DNA from 4 places in the Atlantibacter sp. MEI4A-1023 genome. Region 2 is predicted to be linked to each of the others. Evidence: predicted binding sites of a transcription regulator. Region 2 holds the regulator's gene; each other region holds the start of a gene.

Region 1 (4,461 bases), 2.2 Mb from region 2:
TACGCCGTTTTCCAGATCGGATTGCAGAGACAGGAACTGCGCATATTTGTCTTTCATCAGGAAGTCGATACCGTACAGCGCAACGCGACGGTAGTCACCGATGATACGGCCACGGCCATAGGCATCCGGCAGACCGGTCAGCACGCCAGATTTACGGCAGTTCAGGATGTCTTTGGTGTAGACATCGAATACGCCCTGGTTGTGGGTTTTACGGTATTCGGTGAAGATTTTTTTCAGCGCCGGGTCCAGCTCGCGGTTGTACGCTTTGCAGGAACCTTCAACCATTTTGATGCCACCGAACGGGATAATCGCACGTTTCAGCGGAGCATCAGTTTGCAGGCCAACGATCTTCTCAAGGCTCTTGTTGATGTAGCCAGCGTCATGAGAAGTGATGGTAGAAGCCAGGTCGGTATCGAAATCAACTGGCGCATGAGTGCGGTTTTCCAGTTTGATGCCTTCCATAACTTTATCCCACAGGGAAGTGGTCGCTTCCGTGGCGTCGGCCAGGAAGGATTCGTCACCTTCATACGGGGTATAGTTTTTCTGGATGAAGTCACGGACGTTAACTTCATTCTGCCAGTCACCTTTGGCAAAACCTTCCCAGGCTGTGGCTAACTTTTCATTAAGTTCAGACATTTAACACCTACCTTCTTAAGTGGATTTTTTCTTACTGCCCGAGTCGACCTTAGTGGTGGTCGTCGCCGCGCAGATAAATGACCCAGTACGTCAACCCAACTAACAAACCACCACCGATGATATTGCCGATCGTAACCGGAATCAGATTATCAATGATGAAGTTCATCACAGTCAGATGAGAAAAATTGTCCGGCGAGGAACCAATAGCGGTCCAGAATTCCGGGCTGGCGAAGTTACGAATCACAATACCAAACGGGATCATGAACATATTTGCGATACTGTGCTCAAACCCACTGGCGACGAACATGCCAACAGGGAGGATCATAATGAACGCTTTGTCGAACAGGCTACGGCCAGAGTAGCTCATCCATACCGCCAGGCACACCATCAGGTTCGCCAGAATACCGAGCGCGACGGCCTCGATAAAAGTATGGTGGAGTTTATGGTCAGCGGTTTGTAAAACATTCAAACCCCAGCCGCCATTTGCGACCATATGCTCGCCCGCCAGCCACATCAGCAGTACAAACAGTAACGCGCCTATCAGGTTGCCGATGTAAACATTCAGCCAGTTACGCGCCAGTTGGCCCCAGGTGATCCTGCCGCTCGCTTTAGCGACCACAATCAGCACTGTCGAGGTGAACAGGTCCGCGCCGCAAATCACGCAAAGAATAAGGCCTAAAGAGAAGCACATCCCGCCGATGAGTTTTGCGATGCCGTAAGGCATGGTCGCCGTACCGGTGGTGGCAGTAATGTAGAAAACAAACGCGATGGAGATAAAGACGCCCGCAGTGATCGCCAGATAAAAGGTTTTCAGCGGTTGTTTCGTTGCTTTATAGACACCCGCTTCTTCGGCAACTTTTGCCATGGCAGCGGGAAGTAATAGATCGAAAGGGTTGTCAGCTTTCACACTAACTCTCTCTATATTTAATCGGCGACGAGATACTAACAAAGCATTATACAGCAAAATTTGATATCGATCATATCTCGCCGGAGTTGTAGACCTGCAAAACGTGGTGTTATTGCAAATTTTTGCATTAACCTTATGAAAATAAAGGTAAAAATAATTTTTAAAGTTTATTATTTAAGTTGAATGATACCGCTCCGCCTCATAGCCAACAGTTAATTAATATGGAGTATTTATTAAAATAAGTAACACTAAAAGCCGGTAATGACTTTTAATGTTCACTCATATTTAACTTTAAAATTACATTTGAAATAATTAACGCCAAAATAAAAAAAGGGGCAATTAAATCGCCCCGTAATATAGCTGAGGTATGCACAATCGCATACGTTTTTTGAGTGACTTCAGGTTAAGACACTTTCCAGAAAGCCGCTTTGGCGCGCTGTAGTTTCTCATATGCGGCCAGCAACGCCTGATGCGCCGGGAAGGCTTTCAGGTCGGCATCCACCGTTTGCAGGCCGTAGAACGGTGCTTCGCCGCTCAATGCCGCGCTGGCGCTTTCTACCGCTTCGGCACCGTACATACGCACAAACGCATTGAGGTACTGCAACGGCTGGCGGTCTTCTTCCTGCGCCAGCAGCAGCAGGGTTTGCAGGCAGCGGTAGTAGTTAGCACGTTCAGCGCTGAATACCGACCCGTTGAACTCCATGGTCCATTCGGTCCAGATGAGCGCCTGTTCCAGATCGCCACCCGCCAGCGCCAGCATCGCTTTCAGCTCGCCGATGCGCAGGGTGTACCAGCCGTTGTCTTTGCCGGTCGCCAGGCCCAGCAGCTCGCGCACGCGGGTGAAGTCGTCATGGCCCTCTTCGTCCAGTTGGGCGATCAGGTTGAGGTAATCTTCTTTTTCCCACGCGCTACCCGGCAGTGCCAGAATGGTTTCGCGCAGATGAGCGCCCATGCTGTTATTGGCGAGCCACAGATCTTCTGCCGGATAGATATCGGACATGCCTGGCACGATAATGCGGCAGGCGTAAACGCTCAGATGTTCGTAGTCAGCGATATACACGTCTTTATCTTCAGATTTGAAGATAGCCATTAAGGTGGCGAACTCTTCTTCGGTGGTGCCGGCAAAGCTCCAGTCGACGAACGGGTAATCGGCATCCTGCTTGAACATATCCCAGGAGATCAGACCGCTGGAATCGATAAAGTGGGTTTCCAGGTTAGCGTGCTCCGCGACTTCTTCATCATCGAAGGTCGGCGGGGTAAACACGTCCAGATCCTTCAGGCCTCGGCCCTGCAACAGCTCGGTCACGGTACGTTCCAGCGCCACGCCGAAATCCGGGTGCGCGCCAAACGAGGCAAAACAGGTGCCGTTTGCCGGGTTAAACAGCACCACGCAGATCACCGGGTATTTGCCGCCCAGCGAGCCGTCGTAGGCAAAGATCGGGAAACCTTCGGCTTCGAGTTTAGCAATGGCTTCCACCACGCCCGGATAGCGCGCCAGAACCTCCTGCGGGATTTCCGGCAGGCTGATGCTTTCGGCGATAATGCGGTTTTTGATATGACGCTCAAACACTTCAGACAAGCCCTGCACGCGCGCTTCGTTGGCGGTGTTGCCTGCGGACATACCGTTGGAGACATACAGGTTGCCGACGATGTTCATCGGGATATACACGGTCTGCTGGTCGGACTGACGGGTGAACGGCAGGGCGCACACGCCGCGCGACGCGTTGCCGGATTGCAGGTCGATCAGCATGCTGGCGGTGAGTTCATTGTCCGGATCGTAAAAGGCGCGCAGGCGATCGTCCAGAATGCCTTCCGGCAATTCGTCGTCTTCCGGGATCGGGAACCACTTCTCGTTGGGATAGTGAACGAACGGACCGTTAGCGATGGTGTCGCCCAGCCAGAAATCGGCGAAGAAATAGTTGGTGGACAGACGTTCAAAATATTCGCCCAGCGCGGAGGCCAGCGCGGCTTTTTTAGTGGCGCCTTTCCCGTTGGTGAAGCACAGCGCGGAGTCTTTATCGCGAATATGCACCGACCAGACGTGCGGGACGGGGTTTAACCAGGAGGCTTCTTCAATATTAAAGCCGAGGTCGGTGAGCTGTTGCTGAAAGCGAGCGATGGAATCTTCCAGCGCAGCATCTTTACCGGGAATGAAGGTTTGAGTCATGAGAGTCACTTTTATCGTACGCAAAGCGCGCAATGATACGGGTTTTGTGTTGCGGGTGCCATCTTCCCGCCGTAGCGGGCAAAAATAATTGTTCGCGCTATGCTTACTTTCAGCAAGGTACTGTAAAGGCGAATAAAAATGAAAGCATTTGATTTGCAACGGATGGCTTTTGACAAGGTCCCCTTTGAATTCCTCGGCGAAGTCGCGCTGCGCAGCTTATACACCTTTGTGTTGGTGTTTATTTTCCTGAAACTCACCGGGCGGCGCGGCGTGCGCCAGATGTCGCTGTTTGAAGTGTTGATTATCCTGACGCTGGGCTCTGCTGCGGGTGACGTGGCGTTTTATGACGACGTGCCGATGATCCCGGTGCTGGTGGTGTTTATTTCGCTCGGCGCGCTTTACCGGCTGGTGATGTGGCTGATGGCGCGCAGCGAGAAACTGGAAGATCTGCTCGAAGGCAAACCGATGATTGTGGTGAAAGAGGGCGAGCTCGCCTGGGACAATCTTCGCAAAGAGAACATGACCGAGTTTGAATACTTTATGGAACTGCGGCTCAGCGGCGTGGAACAGCTCGGCCAGGTGAAATTAGCCATACAGGAAACCAACGGGCAGTTGAGCGTTTATTTTTACGCGGATGAGAATGTCAGGCCCGGATTGCCCATTCTGCCGGACTCCCATAAACCAGCCTTTAAAATCATGCCTGACGCGGGAGATTACGCCTGCACGCGCTGTAGCGAAGTAGTCGCAATGA
Region 2 (4,461 bases):
CCGGTTCCTGCATTGCCTGGTTCAGCGAGTTGTATAACGCGTTATGCGCCTGGTTGACCAGCATTCGCTGCCAGGCCAGCGGCGTCGGCTGCGGGTCGTCGCTGAGGATCAAGCGTATCGCTTTCTGGTCCGCCTCCAGCGCATCGTGGGCGTTTTTACGCAGCAGGCCGCTTTGCCACTGGGGCCACAACCACACCATGCCGCCAAAGGCGATCAGGCAGCCAATCAAGGTATCAATCAGCCTCGGCAGAATATACTGCTCCCCGCTCAGGGAGAGCAGTTGCAGGCTATACACCGCCGTGACGGTAAAGCCGATCGTCGCCCAGCCGTAATTTTTGCGGATGATGAGATAGCTCACGATGGTGATGACCAGCATCGCCAGCAGGGTGTAACCATCGGCAACGTGATAGTGCAGGGTGATCCCGGCGATGATAAGCCCGGCCATGGTGCCGCCCGCTCGGTGGAGAATGCGCACCCGCGTGGCACCATAGCCGTTCTGGGTCACGAACATCACGGTCATTAAAATCCAGTAGGGTTTCGGTAGGTGCAGGGCGCTACCCACCAGGCTGGCAATACTCAGCATCACCGCAATACGGGCGGAGCTGCGCAGGGCGGTGGACTTCAACGACAGATAGCTTTTCAATGCGCGCAGCACGGGCAGGCGGCGCTGCTTATCTTCCATCAGATCGCGCGAATACAGTGGACGCTGGGATTTCAGCACTCTGGCGATACGGCTGAAATGGTATTCGCAGAACTGTCCCACCGGGTTATCGGGGTGCTGGCGGGCAATTTTTTCCAGCGCGCCAATCTGCTTATCCATTTCAAAGCGCTTCGGATAACGGTGATACAGGATATCGTCGGCGCGTTCCCGCAGGCGGGCCGCCACCGTCTGGGCATTCCAGCGGATCACCGCCTCGGCGTGGCTTTCGCGCACCAGCTTCTGCACCTCTTCGGGCTGATGCAGGCTGACGGAAATATGCTCCTGCAAATCCAGCGCGATCTGAAAAGTGCGCAGCAGGCGTTTATAGCCGTGATGCTTACCGGTCGACAGCATGTGTAGCTGCTGATAACACTGGGTAATCAGGTCGACGGTTTTTTGCTGGCGCGCCAGCAGCGGCGGCAGCGCGCTTTGCGGATCGGTATGCTGGGTCAGCAGGCTGTATTTGGCTTCACAATATTCCGCCAACTGACGGTACAGCAGGCTCAGGGTTTCGCGCAGCGGCTGTTCGCGCCACACCCAGAACCAGAACCAGTTAAATAACCCGTACCATAGCGTGCCCAGGGCATACAGCAGCAGCGGTTCCCACATCGGCATAGAGCCCGCCAGGCTGAGTGTGAATATCGCTGCAATAAGCGACGCCGGGAGCAGGCGAGCATGAAGCGGACTGATTTCCGCCGTGACGCCCAGGATCAGTGCCAGCCCGGAGAGCGCCAACGGCAGCGGCACGGAATTAAGCAGTAATAACTGCACCGCGAGGCTGCTAAGGGCAAACAGCGACCCGCCGATAACCAGGCGTTTAAAGAAGCGCTTGTGCGGGGTGTCCAGGCCAGCGATGTTGCAGCAGGCGGGAACGAGGGAAAAAAGGAGGCCTTGTTGCAGATGGCCCAGAACCAGACCCACCGCCACAGGCAAACACAACACCAAGGTTTGACGAAGTGCGTAGTTGATTTCGGGGTGGTAGATCAGGCGTCGCCACATGGGTGAGATCGGATGAAACGGCGTGTAGCCACGCCGTTTCGCAGGGTTTAGCGGGTACCGTAAACCACAATGGTCTTACCGTGGGCGGAGATCAGGTTTTGATCTTCAAGCATTTTCAAAATGCGGCCAACGGTTTCGCGGGAGCAGCCGACGATCTGGCCGATCTCCTGACGGGTAATTTTGATCTGCATACCATCCGGGTGGGTCATGGCATCCGGCTGTTTAGCCAGATTCAGCAGCGTTTGTGCAATGCGGCCAGTCACATCAAGGAAGGCGAGGTTGCCCACTTTCTCTGACGTCACTTGCAGACGGCGCGCCATCTGCGAAGAAAGACGCATCAGGATGTCAGGGTTAACCTGAATTAGCTGACGGAATTTTTTATAAGAGATTTCTGCCACTTCACACGCCGTTTTGGCGCGAACCCAGGCACTGCGTTCCTGACCTTCTTCGAACAATCCCAGTTCGCCGATGAAATCGCCCTGATTCAGATAAGAGAGGATCATTTCCTTGCCCTCTTCATCTTTAATCAGCACTGCCACGGAGCCTTTAACGATGTAATACAACGTTTCCGCCTTTTCACCCTGGTGAATCAGCGTGCTCTTCGATGGGTACTTATGAATATGGCAATGAGACAAGAACCATTCGAGAGTCGGGTCTGTTTGCGGTTTGCCAAGCACCATGCGCGGTTATCCTCTGTTTTAAGCTGACTCCAGAGAGCAACAATAATAACCCTCTGGGTTTTTGCAATCGTCTCTTCTCCTGGCCGGAGAAGGGGCCTTTAACGTCCTGTGGCCTGTAATAGGTGTGGTCGTATGCACACATGCATTACATCAATGTATCGCTGTAGCATCCGACTGTTTTAGCATAGCTTTACGTGAGTGTCTCCTATTGTCTCGTTTCAGCTTGACCTGGCTCTCATCCGTTGCGCGTTTTGTTACAGCCGCGTAATCTGTCAGTAATTTTGAAACACTGGAGTAACCAAAATGCAGGCAAGAGTGAAGTGGGTAGAAGGGTTAACTTTTCTCGGTGAGTCCGCTTCCGGACACCAGGTTTTAATGGACGGCAACTCCGGTGACAAAGCGCCCAGCCCGATGGAAATGGTATTAATGGCGGCGGGCGGTTGCAGCGCCATTGATGTGGTGTCGATCCTTCAGAAAGGACGTCATGACATCACCGACTGCGAGGTGAAATTGACCTCCGAGCGCCGTGAAGAAGCGCCGCGCTACTTTACCCACATCAACCTGCATTTCATCGTGACCGGTAAAGCGTTAAAAGACGCGGCGGTTTCCCGTGCGGTGGATCTGTCGGCAGAGAAATATTGTTCAGTTGCCTTGATGCTGGAAAAAGCGGTGAACGTCACCCATTCCTACGAAGTGATTGAAGGATAAGTGCTTAATAAGGCGGCGTTGCCGCCTTAAATTTTTCGCCCTTCCATGATTCTTTTTACCAGCGGCAGCATGATCAGCTCCATCGCCAACCCCATTTTCCCGCCTGGCACCACTAATGTATTGATGTGGGAAATGAATGAGCCCTGCAACATGGCCAGCAGCCAGGGGAAATCTATCCCTTCCAGGTTCCTGAAGTGAATCACCACCAGGCTCTCATCCAGCGAGGGAATTGCCTTCGCGGCAAACGGGTTTGATGTGTCAACGGTGGGGACACGCTGGAAGTTAATATGGGTACGCGAGAACTGCGGCGTGATGAAGTTGATGTAGTCTTCCATCGAACGCACGACCGAATCCATCACCGCTTCCCGGGAGTGCCCGCGTTCGCCGGTGTCACGGATGAGCTTCTGGATCCATTCCAGGTTGACGATCGGCACCACGCCCACCAGCAAATCCACATGGCGCGCGACATCATGATGGGGCGTCACCACGCCGCCATGCAACCCTTCGTAAAACAGCACGTCCGTGGGTTCGGGCAACGGTTGCCAGGGGGTAAAAGTACCCGGTACCTGGTTCCAGGGTACGGCTTCGTCATAGGTATGCAGATATTTACGCGATTGCCCGGTACCGGTTTGCCCGTACTGATTAAAAGTCTGTTCCAGCAGGCCAAAGTCGTTGGCCTCCGGCCCGAAATAGCTGATGTGCCTGCCCACGTCGCGCGCTTTGCGGATCGCCATATCCATTTCAGGGCGGGTATAGCGATGAAAGCTGTCCCCTTCCACTTCGGCGGCATGCAGGTTGAGCTGGGCGAAAATCTTACGAAAAGCGAGGCTGGTGGTGGTGGTCCCGGCCCCGCTGGAGCCGGTAACGGCGATGATCGGATGTTGGGCAGACATAGCGGAACAACTCCTTAGGGTAGCGACGTGCAAATAAGACCCGTGCAAGGCGAATGAGTTCTGGCGGTCTGATCAGCCGCCAGTGGTTTTTATTGTTCAGCGAGCGGTCTTACCCCCGAAACTGATCGCGCGGCATGATGTTGACCGTTTCATGCAGTTCCGACCACACCAGAACCGCGTCGCCGCGTTCCAGCTGGTGCTTTACCTGAGAGACTTTATCGCTGAGCGAGCGTTCATGTTCACCATAATCGGTGCCTTCCCGCAAGACAAAAGCTTCAATGAGGTTTTCAAGCGTTTCCGGGTCGAGGGATTGCCAGGGAATAATCATGGTTTATCCAGATAAAGTGTGAGCCAGTCGGGAATGCGCGCTTCAAGCCACATTTTCGGACGCAGGGCGGTACCGCCTACGAATCCCACGTGCCCGCCATATTCGGTCAACTGGTATTCGATATTGGCCGGTAGCTGGGCGATATCCGGGATA
Region 3 (4,461 bases), 1.0 Mb from region 2:
TGATGCGCAGAACCTGGACGAACTGATGGGCGAACGTACCGACAACTTCCTGTTCCATTATAACTTCCCTCCGTACTCTGTTGGTGAGACCGGAATGGTAGGTTCACCGAAGCGTCGTGAAATCGGTCACGGTCGTCTGGCGAAACGCGGCGTGATGGCAGTTATGCCGGATGCAGAGCGCTTCCCGTACACCGTACGCGTCGTATCTGAAATCACCGAATCCAACGGTTCTTCATCCATGGCTTCCGTGTGCGGCGCTTCTCTGGCGCTGATGGACGCAGGTGTGCCGGTGAAAGCCGCCGTTGCGGGTATCGCGATGGGTCTGGTGAAAGAAGGCGACAACTTCGTGGTTCTGTCTGACATTCTGGGCGACGAAGATCACCTGGGCGACATGGACTTTAAAGTAGCCGGTAGCCGTGAAGGTATCTCCGCGCTGCAGATGGATATCAAAATCGAAGGCATCACCCGCGAAATCATGCAGGTGGCACTGAACCAGGCTAAGGGCGCGCGACTGCACATCCTCAGCGTGATGGAGCAGGCTATCAACGCACCGCGTGGCGATATCTCCGAGTTCGCTCCGCGTATCCACACCATCAAAATCAACCCGGACAAGATCAAAGACGTGATCGGTAAGGGTGGTTCGGTGATCCGTGCGCTGACCGAAGAAACCGGCACCACCATCGAAATCGAAGATGACGGTACCGTGAAAATCGCAGCGACCGACGGTGAAAAAGCGAAATATGCTATCCGCCGTATCGAAGAGATCACCGCTGAAATCGAAGTGGGTCGCGTTTATAACGGTAAAGTCACCCGTATCGTTGATTTCGGTGCGTTTGTTGCCATTGGCGGCGGCAAAGAAGGCCTGGTACACATTTCCCAGATCGCTGACAAGCGCGTTGAGAAAGTGACTGATTATCTGCAGATGAATCAGGAAGTGCCGGTCAAAGTTCTGGAAGTGGATCGCCAGGGCCGTATTCGTTTAAGCATTAAAGAAGCAGCCGAGCCGTCTCAGCCGGCGGCCGCACCGGACGCTCCGGCAGCACCGCAAGCTGAATAAGGGTTGCTATTAGGCTCTCCATGTTCGCATGGAGAGCTCTTTGATACCGGGCTGGAAGCCGGGTTTGCAACCGGGGAACAGGACGTTCATCCAATTGTTGTCTTCGGGAGTGGGAAATGAAGCCTTTTTTGCGCTGGTGTTTCGTTGCGACAGCTCTCACGCTGGCAGGATGCAGCAACTCTGCCTGGCGTAAGAGTGAAGTCCTCGCGGTACCATTGCAACCGACTTTGCAGCAAGAAGTCATTCTGGCTCGCATGGAACAAATTCTTGCCAGTCGGGCTTTAACCGATGATGAACGTGCTCAGCTTTTATATGAGCGCGGAGTGTTGTATGATAGTCTTGGTTTGCGGGCACTGGCGCGAAATGATTTTTCACAAGCGCTGGCTATCCGCCCCGATATGCCTGAAGTATTCAATTACTTAGGCATTTACTTAACGCAGGCAGGCAATTTTGATGCTGCCTATGAAGCGTTTGATTCTGTACTTGAGCTTGATCCAACTTACAACTACGCGCATTTAAATCGCGGTATCGCCCTCTATTACGGCGGACGTTACCGGTTAGCGCAAGATGATCTGCTGGCGTTTTATCAAGACGATCCCAATGATCCTTTCCGTAGTCTGTGGCTCTATATTGCTGAAAGCAAACTGGATGAGAAACAGGCCAAAGCGTCGTTACAACAGCGCTTAGACAAATCGGACAAAGAGCAATGGGGATGGAACATTGTCGAGTTCTACCTGGGCAACATTAACGAAGCAACGTTAATGGAACGCCTCAAGGCGGACGCAACGGATAACACCTCGCTCGCTGAGCATCTCAGTGAAACCAACTTCTATTTAGGTAAGTACTACCTAAGTCTGGGGGAATTGGACAGCGCTACGGCACTGTTCAAATTAGCGGTAGCTAACAACGTACATAACTACGTTGAACACCGTTATGCATTGTTGGAATTAGCGCTCTTGGGCCAGGAGCAAGAAGACCTGGCAGAATCGGACCAGCAATAGCTGACGGACATTTATCAGCCCATAAACTTTTTTAAAGTCATCACCTTAACGGGTGAGGGCGTTTTTGTTCGTCAATCAATCAAATTTGAGCCGGTTCACACTTTTCAATGAAAATTGCAGATCTTTTTCATGATGAGTTATGTAGACTGGCCGCCATTTATCTTGAGGCACACGTACTACATGACTGAATTCGAAACCACTTTTTCTGATCTGGGGCTGAAGACTCCTATCCTTGAAGCCCTTAACGATCTGGGTTACGAAAAGCCATCTCCGATCCAGGCTGAGTGTATTCCGCACCTGCTTGGTGGCCGCGATGTTCTGGGTATGGCCCAGACAGGCAGCGGCAAAACCGCAGCGTTCTCTTTACCGCTGCTGAACAACCTTGATCCTGAATTGAAAGCGCCGCAAATCCTGGTGCTGGCCCCGACCCGCGAACTGGCGGTTCAGGTTGCTGAAGCAATGACGGACTTCTCTAAACATATGCATGGCGTAAATGTGGTAGCCCTTTACGGCGGCCAGCGTTATGACGTGCAGCTGCGCGCCCTGCGTCAGGGCCCACAGATTGTTGTGGGCACCCCAGGCCGCCTGCTTGACCATTTAAAACGCGGTACGCTGAACCTGTCCAACCTGAGCGGTCTGGTACTGGACGAAGCGGATGAAATGCTGCGTATGGGCTTCATCGAAGACGTTGAAACCATCATGGCGCAGATCCCGGAAGGTCATCAGACCGCTCTGTTCTCCGCTACTATGCCGGAAGCGATTCGCCGTATTACCCGCCGCTTTATGAAAGAGCCGCAGGAAGTACGCATTCAGTCCAGCGTGACCACTCGCCCGGACATCAGCCAGAGCTACTGGACTGTTTACGGTATGCGTAAAAACGAAGCGCTGGTGCGTTTCCTTGAAGCGGAAGACTTTGACGCGGCGATCATTTTCGTGCGCACCAAAAACGCAACCCTGGAAGTGGCTGAAGCGCTGGAGCGCAGCGGTTACAACAGCGCCGCGCTGAACGGCGACATGAACCAGGCGCTGCGTGAGCAGACCCTGGAGCGCCTGAAAGATGGTCGTCTGGACATCCTGATTGCGACTGACGTTGCGGCCCGTGGCCTGGACGTTGAGCGTATCAGCCTGGTTGTTAACTACGACATCCCGATGGATTCAGAATCTTACGTTCACCGTATTGGCCGTACCGGTCGTGCGGGTCGTGCTGGCCGCGCGCTGCTGTTCGTTGAGAACCGCGAGCGTCGTCTGCTGCGCAACATCGAACGCACCATGAAACTGACCATCCCGGAAGTGGAACTGCCGAACGCAGAACTGCTGGGCACACGCCGTCTGGAGAAATTCGCCGCTAAAGTACAGCAGCAGCTGGAAAGCAGCGATCTGGATCAGTACCGCGCCCTGCTGGCGAAAATCCAGCCGACTGCGGAAGACGAAGAGCTGGACATCGAAACCCTGGCTGCCGCGCTGCTGAAAATGGCACAGGGCGAACGTCCGCTGATCCTGCCGCCAGATGCGCCGATGCGTCCGCGTCGTGAATTCCGTGAGCGTGACGATCGTTTCGAACGTCGCAGCGATCGTAACGATCGTGGTCCGCGTAGCGACCGTCCGCAGCGTGAAGGCGAAGAGCGTCCGCGCCGTGAACGTCGTGACGTTGGCGATATGGAACTGTACCGCATTGAAGTGGGTCGTGATGATGGCGTTGAAGTTCGTCATATCGTTGGCGCTATCGCTAACGAAGGCGACATCAGCAGCCGTTACATCGGCAACATCAAGCTGTTTGCTTCCCACTCCACCATTGAGCTGCCGAAAGGTATGCCGGGTGAAGTTCTGCAACACTTTACCCGCACGCGTATTCTCAACAAACCGATGAATATGCAACTGCTGGGCGACGCGCAACCGCGTCCGGATCGCGGCGGTGAACGTCGTGGTGGTGGTGCCGGGGCTGGCGCTGGCCGTGGCGGTTTCGGCGGCGAGCGTCGTGAAGGCGGTCGTAGCGAAGGTCGTCGTTTCAGCGGCGAACGTCGTGAAGGTGGTGCAGGCCGTAGCTTCAGCGGTGAGCGTCGTGAAGGTGGCCGTGGCCCGCGTCGTGAAGATGGCGCAGCACCGTCCCGTCGTCGCTTTGGTGATGCATAAGTCCTGAACGCCTTACGGTTTACAAACTGTAAAGTTTAATAAACAGTCCCAGTCAAAATGATTGGGACTTTTTTTATCTGGTTTGTACTCATGTACTGGTACAATGACGCATCCTCTTCCAGGATTCGATTGTTACTACAGGACATAAAATGGCAACCCTCTCCACCACCAGCGTATCGCCTTCCATTCTGGGCGGCATTGTTATCATTGCAGGCACTATCATCGGCGCGGGGATGTTTTCTCTGCCGGTCGTTATGTCTGGCGCGTGGTTTT
Region 4 (4,461 bases), 780 kb from region 2:
AAAGCGATTTACCGGGTACTGTTGATCCTGCCTTACGCGGTGCCGTCGTTTATCTCGATTCTGATTTTCAAAGGGTTGTTCAACCAGAGCTTCGGTGAAATCAACATGATGCTCAGCGCGGTATTCGGCATCCGCCCCGCCTGGTTTACCGACCCTACCACCGCCCGCGCCATGATTATCATTGTGAACACCTGGCTGGGTTATCCGTACATGATGATCCTGTGCATGGGGCTGCTGAAGGCGATTCCCGACGATCTCTATGAAGCGTCGGCGATGGATGGCGCTACGCCGTTCCAGAATTTCTTTAAAATCACGTTCCCGCTGCTGCTCAAGCCGCTAACGCCGTTAATGATCGCCAGCTTTGCGTTCAACTTTAATAACTTCGTGCTGATCCTGCTGCTAACCAACGGCGGACCGGACCGTCTCGGCACCACCACACCGGCAGGCTATACCGATTTGTTAGTGAGTTACACCTACCGCATCGCCTTTGAAGGCGGCGGCGGTCAGGATTTCGGCCTCGCAGCCGCTATCGCCACGCTGATCTTCCTGCTGGTGGGCGCGCTCGCGATTGTTAACCTCAAAGCCACGCGCATCAAGTTTGATTAAGGAGACGACACATGGCTATGGTTCAACCGAAATCTCAAAAGCTGCGTCTGTTTATCACGCACTTGTTACTGCTGATGTTTATCGCCGCCATTATGTTCCCGCTGTTGATGGTGGTGGCGATCTCGCTGCGCTCGGGCAACTTCGCCACCGGCAGCCTGATCCCGGAGCAAATCTCCTGGGAACACTGGAAGCTGGCGCTGGGCTTTAGCGTGGTTCATGCCAACGGCAGCGTCACGCCGCCGCCGTTCCCGGTCCTGCTGTGGCTGTGGAACTCGGTGAAAATTGCGGGCATTACTGCGGTTGGCATAGTGGCGCTTTCCACCACTTGCGCCTACGCTTTTGCCCGTATGCGTTTCCCTGGCAAGGCTACCTTGCTGAAAGGCATGCTGATTTTCCAGATGTTCCCGGCGGTACTGTCGCTGGTGGCGCTGTATGCGTTGTTCGATCGCCTCGGCCAGTACATTCCGTTTATCGGTCTGAATACCCACGGCGGGGTGATTTTCGCTTACCTCGGCGGTATTGCGCTGCACGTCTGGACGATCAAAGGCTATTTCGAAACCATCGACGGTTCGCTGGAAGAAGCCGCCGCGCTGGATGGCGCAACGCCGTGGCAGGCGTTCCGCTTAGTATTGTTGCCGCTGTCGGTGCCGATTCTGGCGGTGGTATTTATTCTGTCGTTTATCGCCGCCATTACCGAAGTGCCGGTGGCGTCGCTGCTGTTGCGTGATGTAAATAGCTACACCCTGGCCGTGGGCATGCAGCAATACCTCAACCCGCAAAACTACCTGTGGGGCGACTTTGCTGCGGCTGCGGTACTTTCCGCTATCCCGATCACCCTGGTTTTCCTGCTGGCCCAGCGCTGGCTGGTCAGCGGGCTGACGGCGGGGGGCGTGAAAGGCTAAGTTTCATCGTTATATGCCACTGTTATTATCCTCAATTGCCGTTGTGATTTTCCTTATCTGTGACTCCCTTCGGCGGCCTTCGGGCCGCCATTTTTATTCGCGTTTCAGCCGTTTTGAGTTGCACAGCCACAGCGTGATCACTAACAGCAGGATCGCGCCGGAATAGATCAGCACGTCCATCGGCAATTTATGATCGACGATGATCAACCGCACAATGGCGGTGATGCCGATGTAGATGAAATAGCGCAGCGGGAAGTGGTAGCCGGACTGAAAATACTTCACGATCAGGGCGATGAATTCGAAATAGAGGAAGTAAACCACCAGCCCTTCCACCAGCTCATACTTGCTGGCCTGAATGGGTGAGAAGAGCACATCGGCCAGATGCAGGGTCTCTTTACCGAGAAAGATAACCAGGATCAGGCCCAGGCTGAGTAAGCCAAGATTCAGCACCGTTTGCAGGATGGAAGAGACCCATTCCCCGCGCGCGCGCGACGAAGCGGATAGCGTGGACATAACAGCGTCCTCATCTCAGGAGTGAGGAATCGTTATACGTCAGAAATGTGATCCAGATCTAGTTTTATTTGCTTATGTTTTAACCAGCAGCCAGCGCGCCTGCGTATGAAACCCAGGGCGCGCGGCGGCGATAATCAGCGGAAGTTGACGCTGCGATCGCTGGTCATGCTGTAGAGATCGAACTTACGGCCCAGCATCTGCCCGCCGTCGCGGGTGAGCGGCGTCCAGCCGATAGCTGCGCGGCTGCGCGTCGGGCCAGACGAGAACAGATCGAGCGGCACGGACACGTACACGCCTTTGGTGAAGTCCCCTTCCCCGTATTCATCCGGTGACACGTTAGTGAGGGTAGCGTAGCCGCCCACCACCACGCCGCTGTCGAAGCGTTTGGACACCTCCAGCGTACCGCCCTTATCCCCGGCCAGATACTGCCCGACGCTGGCTTTGATTAACACGTCCTGGGCAAACGGCGGCGTCCAGTACGCAGACAGGTGGCCGGTTTTCACGCTGTAGTCGGTGAATTTCATCATGTCCTGCGCGCTGCGCCAGTCACGCTGTTTGACGTAGTTGGCGTCCAGGCCGAAGGCCCAATTGCTGTCCACCGGGCGATACAGCACTTCCGCCCCTGCGCCGCCGTACATGGTTTCCAGATAACCGCCGTAAACCTGGCCGTAAAAACCGTTGCCGAAATACTGGAAATAGTTGGCTTGCAGGTTGTTCACGTAGACATCGTTTTCTACGTACTCGCGCACGTGGGTTCGCACGCGCGGCAAGGACGAATCCTTCGGCGGATTGGTGTAGTTAAATTTGTCGTAGTTGTTGGCGATGTTGGCGAACAGGCTACCGGTGGTCAGCAGATGGTCGGTGACCCACCAGTCGGCGGTGCCCATCACGCCCACCTGGTACATATAGAAACTCTCTGGCCCGCCGATGGACTGATTCAACACCGGGTCGAGGTGGAAGCTAAAGCGCGATGGCTCGATATACCAGCCCTGCTCCGGGTTTTCCAGCGTTACCGGTTCAATACGTTTTTGCGCCAGCGCGGTTTCCTGGCCTAACGGTTCGCCTTCAAGGTGACGTTGCAGGCTGGCGACGTCGGTTTCGGTGGTGACCTGCGGCATTTTGGCGCGCGTCTCGGTGACGCGGATGGTACGGATGCCGTCGGGCAGATCGTTCATCACGATCCGGTTGGCGCGCGCAATGCCCTCCTGCGAGTCGCGGTATTTTACCTGCTCGCCGGTGACGTACAGCGTGTCGCCCTGGGTCTGAATCTGCGGGTCGTTCAACCCGGCGTTGTATTTCAACAGGGTCAACTGGTTGGCCGCCACGCTGTGCTGGATAATCGCTTCCTGCGGCTCCGGCTGGTATTCCGGGCGGCGGTTATCGTTGTAGCGTGGACGCAGGTCGTTGAAATTGGTACGCAGCGTGACGCCGAACATAAAGGTGTTGCCGCGCTCATAGCTCAGGTTAACGTCGGCCCAATCGGTGGCGCGATAAATAGCGCCGACGTTAAGCTTGCTCTTCTGTTCAAGCTTACCGGCGAAGTCCTGGGTATAGTTATTGCCTTCATATTCCAGCTTCAGGCGCAGCGGCTGCCACGGCGTTTGATACTCCACCCCGCCAAACAGCGACGCCGGGCCGTGGAACATCTGGCCTGCATCTACCGAACCGGCTTTGTTATAGCTGTTGTCGCGCACGCAGTATTTATCGCTGTACGAGCAGAACGGGTTTTTGACGTTGCCGCTGGTGCCCAGATAGCCCCAGCCTAATCCCAGCGAGAAATCAAACGGCCCCCAGGCTTTATTCGCCACGATGTATTCAGCATCGAACAGCCCGGTCCCGCCGATATCTCGCGCGCCGACGGCAACCTGCGGCATCCAGTAACTCTCTTCCCACAGCCGCAGTTTGAGATCGAAAGCTTTATCTTTGTAGGTTTGATCGCCGGAGAACGCCTCGACGCTGCTGTAGCGCCGGGTGCGGGCATCGGTGTAGCGCAACGTGGTTTCCAGCCACGGAAACAGTTGCACCGAGGCGGAGTAATAGCGGTACTGATCGTTATCGCGATAGTTGAGGCTCAGTTCGCCTTCGCGTGCCATCCGCGCCGTAGGCGTTTGCATCAGGCCCACGCCGCCGAAATCCGATTGCGACGGGCCAACCGGCGCAGGCCAGGTTTCCGCCTGGCACGCCGACGCCACGGCCAGCGCCACGAGGCTATACAGGTAGCGTTTTTTTATCATTGCGGTATCCGATGCGTCAGGGAATCAACAAGTTGCGCGTTGAGGTCGTCATACGCCGATGAAAACAGCCGCTCCGAAAAGCCGACTAAAATAGCGCTGCCCGGCACAGGCTCGACGTGGCGTTGGTTCCAGTACGCCACCGGCGCTTTTTGCACCCGTCCGTTCGGGTAAATTACCCAAACGACACTGCGCTCTGCGCCGCTGAG

What was found. Region 2 encodes CRP, which controls carbon source genes, mostly activating them, when cyclic AMP is high. Its sites were predicted from a motif close to ATGTGANNNNNNTCACAT; they were not measured.
Region 1: the regulator CRP is predicted to act here: its motif matches at 1,602-1,619, upstream of focA (formate transporter FocA).
Region 3: the regulator CRP is predicted to act here: its motif matches at 2,142-2,159, upstream of yrbN (protein YrbN).
Region 4: the regulator CRP is predicted to act here: its motif matches at 2,067-2,084, upstream of psiE (phosphate-starvation-inducible protein PsiE).

Annotation. Positions count from the first base shown of each region.
Region 1 covers NZ_CM149568.1:2,913,541-2,918,001, reverse strand. The annotation lists gene pflB (formate C-acetyltransferase) at 1-636, opposite strand, end outside; gene focA (formate transporter FocA) at 686-1,543, opposite strand; gene ycaO (30S ribosomal protein S12 methylthiotransferase accessory factor YcaO) at 1,947-3,710, opposite strand; gene ACVV26_RS14035 (DUF421 domain-containing protein) at 3,849-4,461, shown strand, end outside.
Region 2 covers NZ_CM149568.1:388,745-393,205, forward strand. The annotation lists gene ACVV26_RS01810 (YccS/YhfK family putative transporter) at 1-1,699, opposite strand, end outside; gene crp (cAMP-activated global transcriptional regulator CRP) at 1,747-2,379, opposite strand; gene ACVV26_RS01820 (OsmC family protein) at 2,683-3,087, shown strand; gene ACVV26_RS01825 (phosphoribulokinase) at 3,114-3,980, opposite strand; gene ACVV26_RS01830 (YheU family protein) at 4,090-4,308, opposite strand; gene ACVV26_RS01835 (hydrolase) at 4,305-4,461, opposite strand, start outside.
Region 3 covers NZ_CM149568.1:4,087,562-4,092,022, reverse strand. The annotation lists gene pnp (polyribonucleotide nucleotidyltransferase) at 1-1,057, shown strand, start outside; gene nlpI (lipoprotein NlpI) at 1,174-2,058, shown strand; gene yrbN (protein YrbN) at 2,166-2,246, shown strand; gene ACVV26_RS19390 (DEAD/DEAH family ATP-dependent RNA helicase) at 2,239-4,188, shown strand; gene mtr (tryptophan permease) at 4,338-4,461, shown strand, end outside.
Region 4 covers NZ_CM149568.1:4,341,130-4,345,590, forward strand. The annotation lists gene malF (maltose ABC transporter permease MalF) at 1-606, shown strand, start outside; gene malG (maltose ABC transporter permease MalG) at 618-1,508, shown strand; gene psiE (phosphate-starvation-inducible protein PsiE) at 1,602-2,021, opposite strand; gene ACVV26_RS20605 (YjbH domain-containing protein) at 2,156-4,252, opposite strand; gene ACVV26_RS20610 (capsule biosynthesis GfcC family protein) at 4,252-4,461, opposite strand, start outside.